Regions from separate parts of the Streptomyces sp. NPDC058758 genome, predicted to be linked through region 2. Evidence: riboswitches for the same ligand, from Rfam matches in the RefSeq annotation. Region 2 holds a riboswitch; the other holds the start of a gene.
What was found. Region 2 has a riboswitch for cobalamin ahead of ACFW6A_RS25135 (energy-coupling factor ABC transporter permease). Riboswitches for the same ligand answer to the same signal wherever they lie in the genome.
Positions count from the first base shown of each region.

Region 1 (7,201 bases), on a different contig from region 2:
AGATCAGGTTGAGCAGGAAGCGACGGCGGTCCGCCTGCGTCTCCAGGCGGTCGATCTTCTCCACCGAGTCCATCCACGTGAAGCAGAACTGCGCCTTCTCGCGGATGGAGGGGATGTTCTCGACGGCGGCGAACGCGGCCGCCCGGTCGTCCGGGTCGGGGAGGTAGGTGTCCAGGAGGGTCAGGTAGAACTGGACGTGGACGGCCTCCTCGAAGAGCTGGCGGCTCAGGTAGAGCCGCGCCTCCGGGGAGTTGATGTGCTTGTAGAGCGTCAGCACCAGGTTGTTGGCCACGATCGAGTCGCCCGTCGCGAAGAACGCGACCAGCCGGCCGATCATGTGCTGCTCGCCGGGGGTGAGCCTGGCGAGGTCGGCGACGTCCGAGTGGAGGTCGACCTCCTCGACGGTCCAGGTGTTCTTGATGGCGTCCCGGTAGCGCTCGTAGAAGTCCGGGTAGCGCATCGGGCGGAGGGTGAGCTCGAAGCCCGGGTCGAGGAGGTTCTTGTTCTCGGTGGAGCTCATTACTGGCAGGCCTCGCAGGACTCGGGGTTTTCCAGGGAGCAGGCGATCGCGTCGGCGTCGGTGGCCGCCTGCTGGACGGGGAGGGGGGCGGCGGCCGTCGTCGACGCCCGGGCCGCGCGGGCGATCCGGGTCGCCGGGCGGGAGCGCAGGTAGTACGTCGTCTTCAGGCCCTGCTTCCAGGCGTACGCGTACATCGACGACAGCTTGCCGATCGTCGGCGTCTCCATGAACAGGTTCAGCGACTGCGACTGGTCCAGGAAGGGGGTGCGGGCGGCCGCCATGTCGATGAGGCCGCGCTGCGGGATCTCCCAGGCCGTGCGGTACAGCTCGCGCACCTCGGCGGGGACCCAGCCGAAGCCGGCCACCGAGCCGTTGGCGTCGCGCAGCGCCTCGCGGGTCTGCGCGTCCCACACGCCGAGCCGCTTCAGCTCGTCGACCAGGTACGAGTTGACCTGGAGGAACTCGCCGGAGAGCGTCTCGCGCTTGAAGAGGTTGGAGACCTGCGGCTCGATGCACTCGTAGACGCCGGCGATCGAGGCGATCGTCGCGGTCGGCGCGATGGCGAGGAGGAGGCTGTTGCGCATGCCGGTCGACGCGATCCGCTCGCGCAGCGCCGCCCAGCGCTCCGGCCAGTTCAGCTCGACGCCGTAGTGGTCGGGGTGCAGCACGCCCCGGGCGGTACGGGTCTGCTCCCAGGCCGGCAGCGGGCCGCTGCGCTCGGCGAGGTCGGCGGACGCCTCGTACGCGGCGAGCATGATCCGCTCGGCGATCCGGGTGGAGAGCGCCCGCGCCTCAGCCGAGTCGAAGGGCAGCCGCAGCTTGAAGAAGACGTCCTGGAGGCCCATCGCGCCCAGGCCCACCGGCCGCCACTTCGCGTTGGAGCGGCCGGCCTGCTCGGTCGGGTAGAAGTTGATGTCGACGACCCGGTCGAGGAAGGTGACGGCGGTGCGGACGGTCGCGTCGAGCCGCTCCCAGTCGATGTCGCCGTCGGCCACGAACGCGCCGAGGTTGACCGAGCCGAGGTTGCAGACGGCGGTCTCGCCGTCGTTCGTGACCTCGATGATCTCGGTGCACAGGTTGGAGGAGTGGACGACCGTGCCGGGCTCGGCGGTCTGGTTGGCCGTGCGGTTCGAGGCGTCCTTGAAGGTCATCCAGCCGTTGCCGGTCTGCGCCAGCGTCCGCATCATCCGGCCGTACAGGTCGCGGGCCGGCATGGTCCGGCGGGCCAGGCCCTTCGCCTCGGCGGCGCGGTAGGCCGCGTCGAACTCCTCGCCCCACAGGTCGACCAGCTCGGGCACGTCGGCGGGGGAGAAGAGCGACCACTCGGCGTCGGCGTCGACCCGGCGCATGAACTCGTCCGGGATCCAGTGGGCGAGGTTCAGGTTGTGGGTGCGGCGGGCGTCCTCGCCGGTGTTGTCGCGGAGCTCCAGGAACTCCTCGATGTCCGCGTGCCAGGTCTCCAGGTAGACGGCGGCGGCGCCCTTGCGGCGGCCGCCCTGGTTCACGGCGGCGACCGAGGCGTCCAGCGTCTTGAGGAATGGCACGATGCCGTTGGAGTGCCCGTTGGTGCCGCGGATCAGCGAACCGCGCGAGCGGATCCGGGAGTACGACAGGCCGATGCCGCCCGCGTGCTTCGACAGCCGCGCCACCTGGTGGTAGCGGTCGTAGATCGAGTCCAGCTCGTCCTGCGGGGAGTCCAGCAGGTAGCAGGAGGACATCTGCGGGTGGCGGGTGCCGGAGTTGAAGAGCGTGGGGGAGGAGGGCAGGTAGTCGAGCCGGCTCATCAGCCCGTACAGCGCCGCGACCTCGTCGAGCGCGCGCGTCGAGTCGTCCTCGGCGAGGCCGGCGGCGACGCGGAGCATGAAGTGCTGCGGGGTCTCGATCACCTTGCGGGTGATCGGGTGGCGCAGCAGGTAGCGGGAGTAGAGCGTCCGCAGGCCGAAGTAGCCGAAGCGGTCGTCGGCGGCCGGGTCGACCAGCGCGTCGAGCCGGTCCGCGTGCAGGGCCGTGAAGGCCGCGGTGCGGTCGGCGATCAGGCCCTCGCGGTGGCCGGTGGCGACGGAGGCGGAGAAGGAGACCGCGCCCTGCGAGACCGCCTCGTCGGCGATGGTCAGGGTCAGGAGGCGGGCGGCGAGCCGGGAGTAGGCGGGGTCCTCGGAGATGAGCCCGGCCGCGGCCTCGGTGGCCAGTTCGCGCAGCTCCGCCTCGTCCGAACCGGCGTGCCGGCCGCGCAGCGCGGCGGCGGCGACCCGTCCGGGGTCGGTGTCGGTGAGGTCGGCGGTGAGGTCGGTCAGGGTCCGCAGCAGTACGGTCCCGGGGCCGTCGCTCTCGCTCGCGGCGGCCTCGGCGGCTGACGGACCCGCAGGCGCGATGGTCACGTGGGGGCTCTCCCTCGCTCGGCCCGGGGCCACGGCGGGGGAGGGGGCGGACGGACAGCCGCACGCGCGGATGCGTCCGCGTCCACCGGCCCATTCCGCGAGGCCCGGACGTCTTCGGCACCCGGAACGGACGGACCGGGCGCACCGTCGGCAGGTCCTCGGACTCCCTTCGTGGCGAAAGCGCACGAAGTACACCGTTGCGGGACAGTTCCGGATTCGCACCGGATTCCCCTGCGGCGACAGCGAGCACGAGCATACATGTGGGGGGCGCCGATCACGGCACCCCCCATATGTTGTGTCCCTCGCGGGTGTGAGACGGACAGGAGACGGGGGCGGGGGCTCAGAGTTCCAGGGTGAAGGCGAGCAGCGGGGACAGGCCCGGCACCGGGCTCCAGTCCCGCTCGGGCAGCCGCGCGAAGCCCAGCCGCCCGTAGATCCGGTGGGCGGTCGTCATCCGGTCCTGGGTGGAGAGCACCAGCCGCGCGCACCCGTCGAGGGCCCGGGCCCGGTCCACGCAGGCCCGTACCAGCGCCTCGCCGACGCCCCGGCCGCGCGCCGCGTGCGCCACGGCGAGCAGCCGGAACTCGGCCTCGCCCGGGACGGCGATGTCCGCCCACGCGCCGCCGCCCGCCGTGAAGGTGACCGCGCCGAGCAGCGCCCCGTCCTGGTCCGAGGCGACCAGCACCTCCGCCTCGGCGGCCCGCCGGGCGACGTCCTTCATCACCGGCAGGTAGTCGTCGTCCTCGCCGAAGGTGAGGTGCCCGTCGTCGAGGTAGGCACGGGCGGTCAGCTCGCCCACCTCCTCGTACTCCTCCGGCCGTACGGCCCTGATCGTGAAGTCCATGCCCGGCAGTCTGCCCGGCGGACACGGCGAGGGCCCGGGGTTTTCCGCCGCCCCGGGCCCTCGTCCGCGTGCCTGCCGGCGGCTCAGTGGGAGCCGGCGCCGACCTTCGGCAGTTCGGTGCGGACACCGGCGTCGCCGGCGTCGGCCGTGTAGTCCGACGGGGAGGTCTCGTCGACGCCCTCGGGGGCCTTGACGGCCTTGAGGACGAAGGTGAGGACCACCGTCACCGCGACGTTGAGCAGGAAGGCGGTGAGGCCGATGTAGCCGATCTCGCCGATGCCGGGGATCTCGGCGGACGAGCCGGCGAAGTGGGCCTGCTTCGGCGTCGACACGTTGTACGCGGCGATCGTGCCGTACAGCATGCCGACCGCCCAGCCGGCGAGCAGCGCCCAGCGGTGGAACCAGCGGGTGAAGAGGCCGCCGACCAGGGCCGGGAAGGTCTGGAGGATCCAGATGCCGCCGAGGAGCTGGAAGTTGATGGCGACGGTCTTGTCCATGGTGAGGACGAAGACGAGGGCGCCGACCTTCACCAGGAGGGAGACCAGCTTGGAGACCTTGGTCTCCTGCTCGGGGGTCGCCCCGGGCTTGATGAAGTCCTTGTAGATGTTCCGCGTGAAGAGGTTGGCGGCGGCGATCGACATGATCGCGGCCGGGACGAGCGCGCCGATGCCGATGGCGGCGAAGGCCACGCCCGCGAACCAGGCGGGGAACATGTCCTCGAAGAGCTGCGGGATGGCGAGCTGGCCGTTCTGGACCTTGATCCCGGCGGCGATCGCCATGAAGCCGAGCAGCGCGAGCAGGCCCAGCATCAGCGAGTAGAGCGGCAGGATCGTGGTGTTGCGGCGGATGACCTCGCGGCTCTTCGACGACAGGGTCGCCGTGATGGAGTGCGGGTACATGAAGAGCGCGAGCGCGGAGCCGAGCGCCAGCGTCGCGTACGTCCACTGCCCGGCCTCGGCCGGCACGAGCCCGCCCGCCTTGTTGGTGGTGAACTTCTCGTTCGCCGCGTCGAAGATGGCGTCGAAGCCGCCCAGCTTGATCGGGATGTAGATGATCGCCACCGCGATGACGAGGTAGATCAGGGTGTCCTTGACGAAGGCGATGAGCGCGGGGGCGCGCAGGCCCGAGGAGTAGGTGTACGCGGCGAGCACGCCGAAGGCGATGAGCAGCGGCAGGTCCTTGACGAACCAGTGGGTGTTCTCGCCGCCGCCGACGCCCATCACGTCCAGGACGGCCTGGATGCCGACGAGCTGGAGCGCGATGTACGGCATCGTGGCGAGGATGCCGGTGACCGCCACCGCGAGCGACAGGCCCTTGGAGCCGAAGCGGCCGCGGACGAAGTCGGAGGTGGTGACGTAGCCGTGCTTGTGCGAGACCGACCACAGGCGCGGCAGGAAGGTGAAGATGAGCGGGTAGACCAGGATGGTGTACGGGACGGCGAAGAAGCCGGCCGCGCCCGCCGCGTAGATGGCCGCCGGGACGGCGACGAAGGTGTACGCGGTGTAGAGGTCGCCGCCGAGCAGGAACCAGGTGACCCAGGTGCCGAACGAGCGGCCGCCGAGGCCCCATTCGTCGAGGCTGTTCTCGTTCTCCGCCCTGCGCCACTTCGCGGCGAGGAAGCCCATGACCGTGACGGCCAGGAAGAAGAACACGAACACGCAGAGCGCGACGACGTTGACGTCCTTCATCGCTCCTCACCACCCTCACGGACGCGGCGGGCGCGCTGGTCGCGCTGCCAGAGCTTGTACGCGACGACGGTGAGCAGGGTGGAGACCAGCACCCACAGCATCTGGTACCAGTAGAAGAAGGGGATGCCGGCGAGCAGCGGGTCGACCTTCGCGTAGGAGCCCACCCAGAGCATGGCCACGAACGGCGCGATCAGACAGAGCGCGATGACGGCCCTGAGCGGTGTGACGACCGGTTGTTTCCCGGTGGTGCTTTCTGGCATGGCGAAGAAGTCCCCTCACTGATCACCGGCTGGTGCCGACGAAATTTAGGGGACCGTCCACTCCCTGGGAAGCCATGTCCGAATAACGGACTTGTATCGGGCAGGTCTCGACGCCTGCCGGCACCCCGGAGAAAAGACGTGCCCCGACACATCACACGGATGCGCCGGGGCACGGGTTCAGATCGACGGCAGGGCGATTTTCAGCCGTTGGGCCGCTGGAGCCTCGCGACGAACTTGTAGCGGTCGCCGCGGTAGACCGAGCGCACCCACTCGACGGGTTCGCCCTGGGCGTCCAGGGAGTGCCGGGAGAGCATCAGCATCGGCAGGCCGACGTCGGTGCCGAGCAGTCCGGCCTCGCGCGGGGTCGCGAGCGAGGTCTCGATGGTCTCCTCGGCCTCGGCGAGGTGGACGTCGTAGACCTCGGCCAGCGCGGTGTACAGGGAGGTGTACTTGACCAGCGAACGGCGCAGCGCCGGGAAGCGCTTGGCCGAGAGGTGGGTGGTCTCGATCGCCATCGGCTCGCCGTTCGCCAGGCGGAGGCGCTCGATGCGGAGCACCCGGCCGCCGGCGGAGATGTCGAGCAGGCCGGCGAGGGTGTCGTCGGCCGTCACGTACCCGATGTCGAGGAGCTGCGAGGTCGGTTCGAGCCCCTGGGCGCGCATGTCCTCGGTGTACGAGGTGAGTTGCAGGGACTGGGAGACCTTCGGCTTCGCCACGAAGGTGCCCTTGCCCTGGATGCGCTCCAGCCGGCCCTCGACGACCAGTTCCTGGAGGGCCTGGCGCACGGTGGTGCGCGAGGTGTCGAACTCGGCCGCGAGCGTCCGCTCGGGCGGCACCGGGGTGCCGGGCGGAAGGGTCTCCGTCATGTCGAGGAGGTGCCTTTTCAGCCGGTAGTACTTGGGCACGCGCGCGGTGCGGGTCGCCGGCCCGCCCTCTGTCTCCGTGCTGCCCGCCTCCGTCGCCATGGCCTGCCTTCCCGACTGTGCTGCTGCCGTCACCGGCTCCTCCGTCTGTCGCGGCTCACATGGTGGCACGGACCGGTCACGGGTCGTCGGCCTCCCTCAGGTGTCGGTCCGATAACGGACGCGACTGCCCTTCTTATACACCCTTGACACCCCCAAAGGTCTAGGCCAAGCTCCGGGTACTGGTCTAAACCATTAAAGACCAGGTCCCAGCCCCACGAGCACTACCTGACGTATGTCTTCGCGCGGTGGGCAGGGGTTGCAGGCATCCCTGAGGAGGGTGGCGTGAAGCGCAAGCTCATCGCGGCGATCGGCGTCGCGGGCATGATGGTCTCTATCGCTGCGTGTGGCGGTTCCGACAGCGGTGACAAGAAGGACAAGGCCGAGGGCGGCAACAAGTCGCTCACCGTCTGGGTCATGGACGGTTCCGCTCCCAAGGAGTGGATCGACGGCGTCAACAAGGAGTTCGAGGCCGCCCACCCCGGCACCAAGGTCAACGTCGAGGTCCAGCAGTGGACCGACATCCAGACCAAGGTCACCACGGCGCTC
Region 1 is NZ_JBHYPS010000005.1:36,518-43,718, forward strand. Features, by position in the region: gene ACFW6A_RS08440 (ribonucleotide-diphosphate reductase subunit beta) at 1-520, opposite strand, end outside; gene ACFW6A_RS08445 (ribonucleoside-diphosphate reductase subunit alpha) at 520-2,898, opposite strand; cobalamin riboswitch at 3,030-3,188, opposite strand; gene ACFW6A_RS08450 (GNAT family N-acetyltransferase) at 3,239-3,742, opposite strand; gene mctP (monocarboxylate uptake permease MctP) at 3,826-5,430, opposite strand; gene ACFW6A_RS08460 (DUF3311 domain-containing protein) at 5,427-5,690, opposite strand; gene ACFW6A_RS08465 (GntR family transcriptional regulator) at 5,891-6,655, opposite strand; gene ACFW6A_RS08470 (extracellular solute-binding protein) at 6,938-7,201, shown strand, end outside.
Region 1: it holds a riboswitch for cobalamin, as region 2 does, so the genes downstream of both, ACFW6A_RS08445 (ribonucleoside-diphosphate reductase subunit alpha) here and ACFW6A_RS25135 (energy-coupling factor ABC transporter permease) in region 2, are expected to answer to the same signal.

Region 2 (7,201 bases):
CGAAGCCGATGCCGCCGGCGCCGATGATCGCGACCCGCTCGCCGACGGGGGCGCCGTCGCGGAGCACGTCGAGGTAGCTGAGCACGCTCGGGTGGTCCTGGCCCTCGATGCCGGGGTCGCGGGGGGTGACGCCGGTGGCGACGACGACCTCGTCGTAGCCGTCCAGGTCGGCGGCGGAGACGTGCGTGTCGAGGCGGACGTCGATGCCGTGCTCGGCGAGCTGGACGCGGAAGTAGCGCAGCGTCTCGTCGAACTCCTCCTTGCCCGGCACCCGCTTGGCGACGTTCAGCTGGCCGCCGATCTCGGAGGCGGCGTCGAAGAGGGTGACGGTGTGGCCGCGTTCGGCCGCGGAGACGGCGCAGGAGAGGCCGGCGGGTCCGGCGCCGACGACGGCGATCCGCTTGGCGAGCCGGGTGGGGGAGAGGACCAGCTCGGTCTCGTGGCAGGCCCGGGGGTTGACCAGGCAGGAGGTGATCTTGAGGTTGAAGGTGTGGTCCAGGCAGGCCTGGTTGCAGCCGATGCAGGTGTTGATGGTCTCGGAGCGGCCGGCTGCGGCCTTGTTCACGAAGGCGGGGTCGGCGAGGAAGGGCCGGGCGAGCGAGACGAGGTCGGCGCGGCCGTCGGCCAGGATCTCCTCGGCGACCTCGGGGGTGTTGATGCGGTTGCTGGTGACGAGCGGCACGGACACCGCGCCCATCAGCTTCTTCGTCACCCAGGTGTAGGCGCCGCGCGGCACGGAGGTGGCGATGGTGGGGATGCGGGCCTCGTGCCAGCCGATGCCGGTGTTGATGATCGTGGCGCCGGCCGCCTCGATCTCCTTGGCGAGCGCGACGACCTCCTCCAGGGTGGAGCCGCCGGGGACGAGGTCCAGCATGGAGAGCCGGTAGACGATGATGAAGTCGGTGCCGACCCGCTCGCGGATCCGGCGGACGATCTCCAGCGGGAAGCGGACCCGGTTCTCGTAGGAGCCGCCCCAGCGGTCGGTGCGGTGGTTGGTGGCGGCGGCGATGAACTCGTTGATGAGGTAGCCCTCGGAGCCCATCACCTCGACGCCGTCGTAGCCGGCCTCGCGGGCGAGTTCGGCGCAGCGGGCGTAGTCCTCGACGGTCTGCTCGACCTCGGCGTCGGTCAGCTCGTTGGGCACGAAGGGGCTGATGGGCGCCTGGATCGCGCTCGGCGCCACCAGCGCGGGGTGGTAGGCGTACCGCCCGAAGTGCAGGATCTGCATCGCGATCCGGCCGCCCTCGGCGTGCACGGCGTCGGTGATCAGCCGGTGCTCGGCGGCCTCCTCGGCGGTGGTCAGCTTGGCGCCGCCGTCCCACGGCCGGCCGGCCTCGTTGGGCGCGATGCCGCCGGTGACGATGAGGCCCGCGCCGCCGCGCGCCCGCTCGGCGTAGAAGGCGGCCATCCGCTCGAAGCCGTGCTCGGTCTCCTCCAGGCCGACGTGCATCGAGCCCATGACCACCCGGTTGGGCAGGGTGGTGAAGCCCAGGTCGAGCGGGCTGAGCAGGTGCGGGTACGGGGTCGTGGCGGTCACGGGGCGCCTCCTCGCGCAGGGATCGTCGGATCCTGTTGTAGGCGACCCGAGCACCCTTATGCAACTAGTTGCAGAAGGATCGGGGTGTGATGGTTACTACTCGGTAGAAGCGGGGGTGCGGCGTGCCCGCGCCGAGAGGCGTGAAAGAGACGCTCACGCACGGGTCCGGCGCCTTCGTGGACTTCCGGCACGTCGCCTTCGCCGAGCCGTACGCGCACGCCTTCCGCCGGCCCGACGTCGAACGCTTCCGCCTCCCCGCCCCGTCCGCCGCCGCCGACTGAACGCCGCCGTCCGCCGCCGCCGACTGAACGCCGCCGCCGCCGACGACGACTGAACGCCGCCGCCGCCGCCGACTGAACGCCGCCGCCGCCGACTGAACGCCGCCGCCGCCGACTGAACGCCGCCGCCGTCGGCGGCCCGCCCGCTCAGCCCACCCGGTCCAGCAGCGCGTCCAGGTCCTCCGCCGTCCGCGGCCCCGGCACGCCCTCCGGCAGCAGCCCCCGCGCGTGCAGCAGCCGCCCGACCGACACCGCCCACGGCCTGCGCAGCCGCGCCGCGTCGAGCAGGGCGTCGTCCGCCAGCAGCTCGGCCGCAGGGCCGGTGCGCAGCCCGTCGGGGGAGAGGACGGCGGCCTCGTCGGCCCAGCGCAGCGCCAGGTCCACGTCGTGCGTGGCCATGACCACCGTCGTCCCCGCGGCCCGCAGCCCGTCCAGGGTCTCCAGGAGCCGCTCCTGCCCGTGCGGGTCGAGGCCCGCCGTCGGCTCGTCCATGATCAGGACCCGGGGGCGCATCGCCACCGCCCCCGCGATCGCCGCCCGCTTGCGCTGCCCGTAGGACAGCAGGTGCGTCGGCCGGTCCGCCAGCGCCGTGATGTCCAGCGCCGCCAGCGCCTCCGCCACCCGGAGCCGCACCTCGTCCTCCGGCAGCCCCAGGTTCATCGGCCCGAAGGACACGTCCTGCGCCACCGAGGCGGCGAACAGCTGGTCGTCCGGGTCCTGCACCACCAGCTGCACCGAGGTCCGCAGCCGGGTCAGCCCCTTCCGGTCGTACGCCACCTCCGTCCCGTCCAGGAGCAGCGCCCCGCCGGCGCACCGCAGCCCGCCGCTCAGCAGCCGCAGCAGGGTCGTCTTCCCGCCGCCGTTGCGCCCGAGCAGCGCGACCGCCCGCCCTTCGCGCACGGCGAAGGAGACGTCCGTGAGGACGGCGGGCCCGTCCTCGTACGCGAAACCCGCGCCGACCAGCTCCACGACCGGGTGGGGGGTCGTCATGGCAGAAGCCTTTCCAGTACGAGGGTGAGGGCGACGAGCCCCGCGAGGAGGCCGCCCGTCGCCGCGAGGAAGGGGCGGGAGACGGGCGCCTCGGGCAGCAGGACCCGCAGGGTGCCGTCGTAACCGCGCCCGGCGAGTCCGGTCTGGAGCCGCTGCGCCCGGTCGAAGGCCCGCACGAACGAGGTCGCGCCGAGGCCGGCCATCGAGCGCCACACCGCGGCCCGGGTCGTCGCCCCGAGCCGCGCCGCCTGCGCCTGCCGCACCTTGCCCTGCGCGTCGAGCAGCAGGAACACGATCCGGTACATCACCAGGGCCACGTCCACCACCGGCGCCGGCACCCCGGCCCGCACCAGCCGCGGCAGCACGTCCGACACCGGCGTGGTGAAGGCGAACAGCAGCACGCCCAGCGAGGCCGACGCCGTCCGCAGCAGCAGCTCCCCGGCGTGGACCGGACCGTCCGGCGCCCAGGCCACGGCACCGCCGGACCCGCCCACCGCGAAGAGCAGCGGAACGGCCCCCGTGACGCAGAAGCCCAGCGGGATCCGGAAGGCCCGCCACAGCTGCCGGCCGGGCACGCCGGCCGGACCGAGCAGCACGGCGAGGGTCGCCGCGGCGACCAGGAGCGCCCCCGGCCACGGCGGCAGGCACACCGCGCACAGCGTCAGGCCGAAACCGAGCACGGCCTTCTCCGCCGGATGGCGGCGGCGCCAGCGACTGCTGTGCGCCGCCGCGTCGATCGGCAGCATCGGCGGCTACGCGTCCTTGTCCGCGTCCGGGGCGGCCGCGCCGCCCTCCACACGGGCCGCGGCCCGCTCCTCGCCCTGCCGCCGGCCGCGCCGCAGCCCGAAGTAGTAGGCGAGGAAGCCGGCCCCGAGCGCCGCCTGGAGCGAGAACAGCGCCGACTCGATCTCGCCGGACGGCGGCTCGTACAGGGGCGAGAACCAGGGCTCGTAGTCCGGCTCGATCTCGGTGATCGCGGTCTCGGCCTCCCCGTCGGCACCGGTGAACGGCTCCTCCTTGTGGTCGCCGAGACCGAGCGCCAGCGGCAGCACGGCCAGCGCGGCCACCAGCAGGAGCAGCAGGCCGTTGATCTTCGCGTTCCGGCTGGTCACGCCGCCGCCTCCTCGCGCCGCTCGGCCGCCTTCGGCCGGGCGAGCACGCCCAGCCGCAGCAGCTCCCCCTTGCTGGACTGCGTGAGCAGCCGCATCACCAGGACCGTCAGCAGGCCCTCGCTGACCGCGAGCGGGATCTGCGTCACCGCGAAGATCCCGCCGAACTTCGCGAGCGAGCCCGCCACCCCGCTGCCCGGGTCGGGGAACGCGAGGGCCAGCTGGACGCTGGTCACGCAGTAGGTGGAGAGGTCGGCGACGAACGCGCCGAAGAAGACGCCGACCATGAGCGGCGCCCCGGACCGCCGGAACAGCAGGTACGTCCCGTACCCCGCCCAGGGGCCGACGATCGCCATCGAGAAGGCGTTCGCGCCCAGTGTGGTCAGCCCGCCGTGGGCGAGGAGCAGCGCCTGGAACAGCAGGGTGATCGTGCCGAGCACCGCCATGACCGGCGGCCGGAACAGGATGGCACCCAGCCCCGTGCCCGTCGGGTGGGAGCAACTCCCGGTCACCGACGGCAGTTTGAGCGCGGAGAGGACGAACGTGAAGGCGCCGGAGGCGCCGAGCAGCAGGGTGGACTCGGGGTTGGCGCGCACCTCGCGGGTGAGCGCGCGGACGCCGTGGACGACGAACGGAGCCGATGCGACGCCCCAGGCGGCCGCATGGACGGGGGGCAGATACCCCTCGGCTATATGCATGATCGGGAGACCCTCTCCAGCACCTCGTGGATGGACAACGCGCCCTGGCCGGTCTCCTGGCTGACGGTAGTGACGTCCGACTCCGCCTTCCCACCCCACGACGGTCTCCCGCGGCGGAGCAGTGGCTTCCCCGGAGGGACGGAGCCTGACCTCCCGATCACAGTGGCGAGGGCCGCACCGGTACTGCACCGGTTTCCCGAACACCAAGGCCCTGTGACATTAGTGGGTTGACCTGCTTCATCACAATGCGGGGTCGGTCACTCGCGCTCCGGAGCGCCGCCGGCCCCGGCGGGCCGCCACCGCCGCCACGCCCCCGCTCCGGTGGGCACGTGACGGGACGGACGGGACGGGACGGGACGGAGACCGGATCTCCCGGCGGTCGTACGCCCCCGGGGCCGGGAGGGCCAGGCCGTGCGGTGGCCGCACGTCTCCGGAGCCGGGAAGGTCGGATCGTGCGGTGACCGCATGCCTCCAGGTGGAGGAGGCTGAGGCCGTGCGGCAGTCGTACGCCCCGGGACCGGGAGGCTCAGACCTTGCGGTAGTCGTACGCCTCCGAGGCCGCGGCGGCGACCGCGTCGAGGTCGCCGCCGGCGCTCGCCGTCACCAGGGCGGCCACCGCGCCCTCCACGAAGGGGGCGTCCACGAGCCGCGCCCCCTCCGGGAGTTCGTCGCCCTCGGCGAGGAGCGCCTTCACGGTGAGGACCGCGCTGCCCAGGTCCACCAGGAGGGCCACCCCGGCGCCCGCGTCGACGGCCTCCGCCGCCGCGGCGATCAGCTCGGAGCTCGTACCGAGACCGCCGTCGGGGGCGCCGCCGGCCGCCGCGACCGGCGCGAGGTCCCCGCCGCCCGCGAGCCCGCGGGCCAGCTCCGCGACGGCGCCGGCGACGGCCGCGCTGTGCGAGACCAGGACGATCCCGACCCTGCCGCCGCTCATCCGGCCGCCACCTCCTCCAGGGCGGCGAACAGCAGTGCCGAGGACGTCGCCCCCGGGTCCTGGTGCCCCACCGACCGCTCGCCGAGGTAGCTGGCCCGGCCCTTGCGGGCCCGCAGCGGCACGGTCGCGAGCGCGCCGGCCTCCGCCGCGGACCGCGCGGCGGCGAAGGACTCGCGCAGCGCCTCCACCGCCGGCGTCAGCGCGTCCAGCATCGTCTTGTCGCCCGGCACCGCCCCGCCGAGCTGCCCGACCGCCGCGACCCCGGCGGCCAGCGCGTCCGCCAGCTCCGCCCGCGAGACCTCCCCGGCCTCCCCGAGCGCCTTCCCGGCCCGCCGCAGCAGCGTCCCGTACAGCGGCCCGGAGGCACCGCCCACGGTCGAGATCAGCAGCCGTCCGGCGGTCACGAGGACCGCGCCCGGCGTCGCGGGCGGCTCCTTCGCCAGGGCCTCGGCCACGGCGGCGAACCCGCGCTTGAGATTGGCCCCGTGGTCCGCGTCGCCGATCGCGGAGTCCAGCTCGGTGAGCCGGTCGGCCTCCCGCGCGACCGCCGCCGCCACCGTCTCCATCCACCGGACCGCGAAGGCGGCCCCGTACGCCGTCCCCGTCATCGCCCGCTCACCGGCCCCAGCGCAGGGCGGGGGTCGCCACCGGCGCGTCCCACAGCCGCAGCAGTTCCTCGTCGGCCGCGCACACGGTCACCGAGCAGCCCGCCATGTCGAGCGAGGTCACGTAGTTCCCGACCAGCGTGCGCGCCACCGGCACCCGCCGGGCGTCCAGCACGCGCCGCACCTCCGCGTTGAAGCCGTACAGCTCCAGGAGCGGCGTCCCGCCCATCCCGTTCACCAGCAGCAGCACCGGGTCCGACGGCCGCAGGTCGTCCAGGACGGCGTCGACGGCGACCTCGGCGATCTCCCCGGCGGTCATCATCCCGCGCCGCTCCCGCCCCGGCTCGCCGTGGATCCCGATGCCCAGCTCCAGCTGGCCCGGCGGCAGGTCGAAGGTCGGACCGCCCTTCGCCGGCGTGGAGCAGGCGCTCAGCGCCACGCCGAACGACCGCGACCGCGCGACCACCCGCCGCGCCAGCGCCTCCACCCGCTCCAGCGGCGCGCCCTCGTCCGCCGCCGCCCCGGCCAGCTTCTCCACGAAGAGCGTGGCCCCGGTCCCGCGCCGCCCCGCCGTGTACAGGCTGTCCGTCACGGCCACGTCGTCGTCGACGAGCACCTTGGCGACCTGGATGCCCTCGTCCTCGGCGAGCTCGGCCGCCATCTCGAAGTTCAGCACGTCCCCCGTGTAGTTCTTCACCACGAACAGCACCCCCGCCCCGCTGTCCACGGCGGCAGCGGCCCGCACCACCTGATCGGGCACGGGCGACGTGAAGACCTCCCCGGGGCACGCCCCGTCGAGCATCCCCGGCCCCACGAACCCGGCGTGCAGCGGCTCGTGCCCGGACCCGCCCCCCGAGACCAGCGCCACCTTCCCCGCCACCGGCGCGTCCCGCCGCACCACCACCCGCCGCTCCACGTCCACGACCAACTCGGGATGAGCGGCGGCGAGCCCCCGCAACCCGTCGGCGACGACGGTCTCGGGCACGTTGATCAGCATCCTCACGGGTACCTCCTGGTGGGACTGGCAGCCAAGCTGCTGGGCAGGGTCTT
Region 2 is NZ_JBHYPS010000024.1:40,863-48,063, reverse strand. Features, by position in the region: gene ACFW6A_RS25160 (NADPH-dependent 2,4-dienoyl-CoA reductase) at 1-1,537, opposite strand, end outside; gene ACFW6A_RS25155 (hypothetical protein) at 1,678-1,818, shown strand; gene ACFW6A_RS25150 (ATP-binding cassette domain-containing protein) at 1,963-2,805, opposite strand; gene cbiQ (cobalt ECF transporter T component CbiQ) at 2,802-3,551, opposite strand; gene ACFW6A_RS25140 (energy-coupling factor ABC transporter substrate-binding protein) at 3,558-3,917, opposite strand; gene ACFW6A_RS25135 (energy-coupling factor ABC transporter permease) at 3,914-4,612, opposite strand; cobalamin riboswitch at 4,641-4,863, opposite strand; gene ACFW6A_RS25130 (PTS fructose transporter subunit IIA) at 5,139-5,546, opposite strand; gene dhaL (dihydroxyacetone kinase subunit DhaL) at 5,543-6,154, opposite strand; gene dhaK (dihydroxyacetone kinase subunit DhaK) at 6,162-7,154, opposite strand.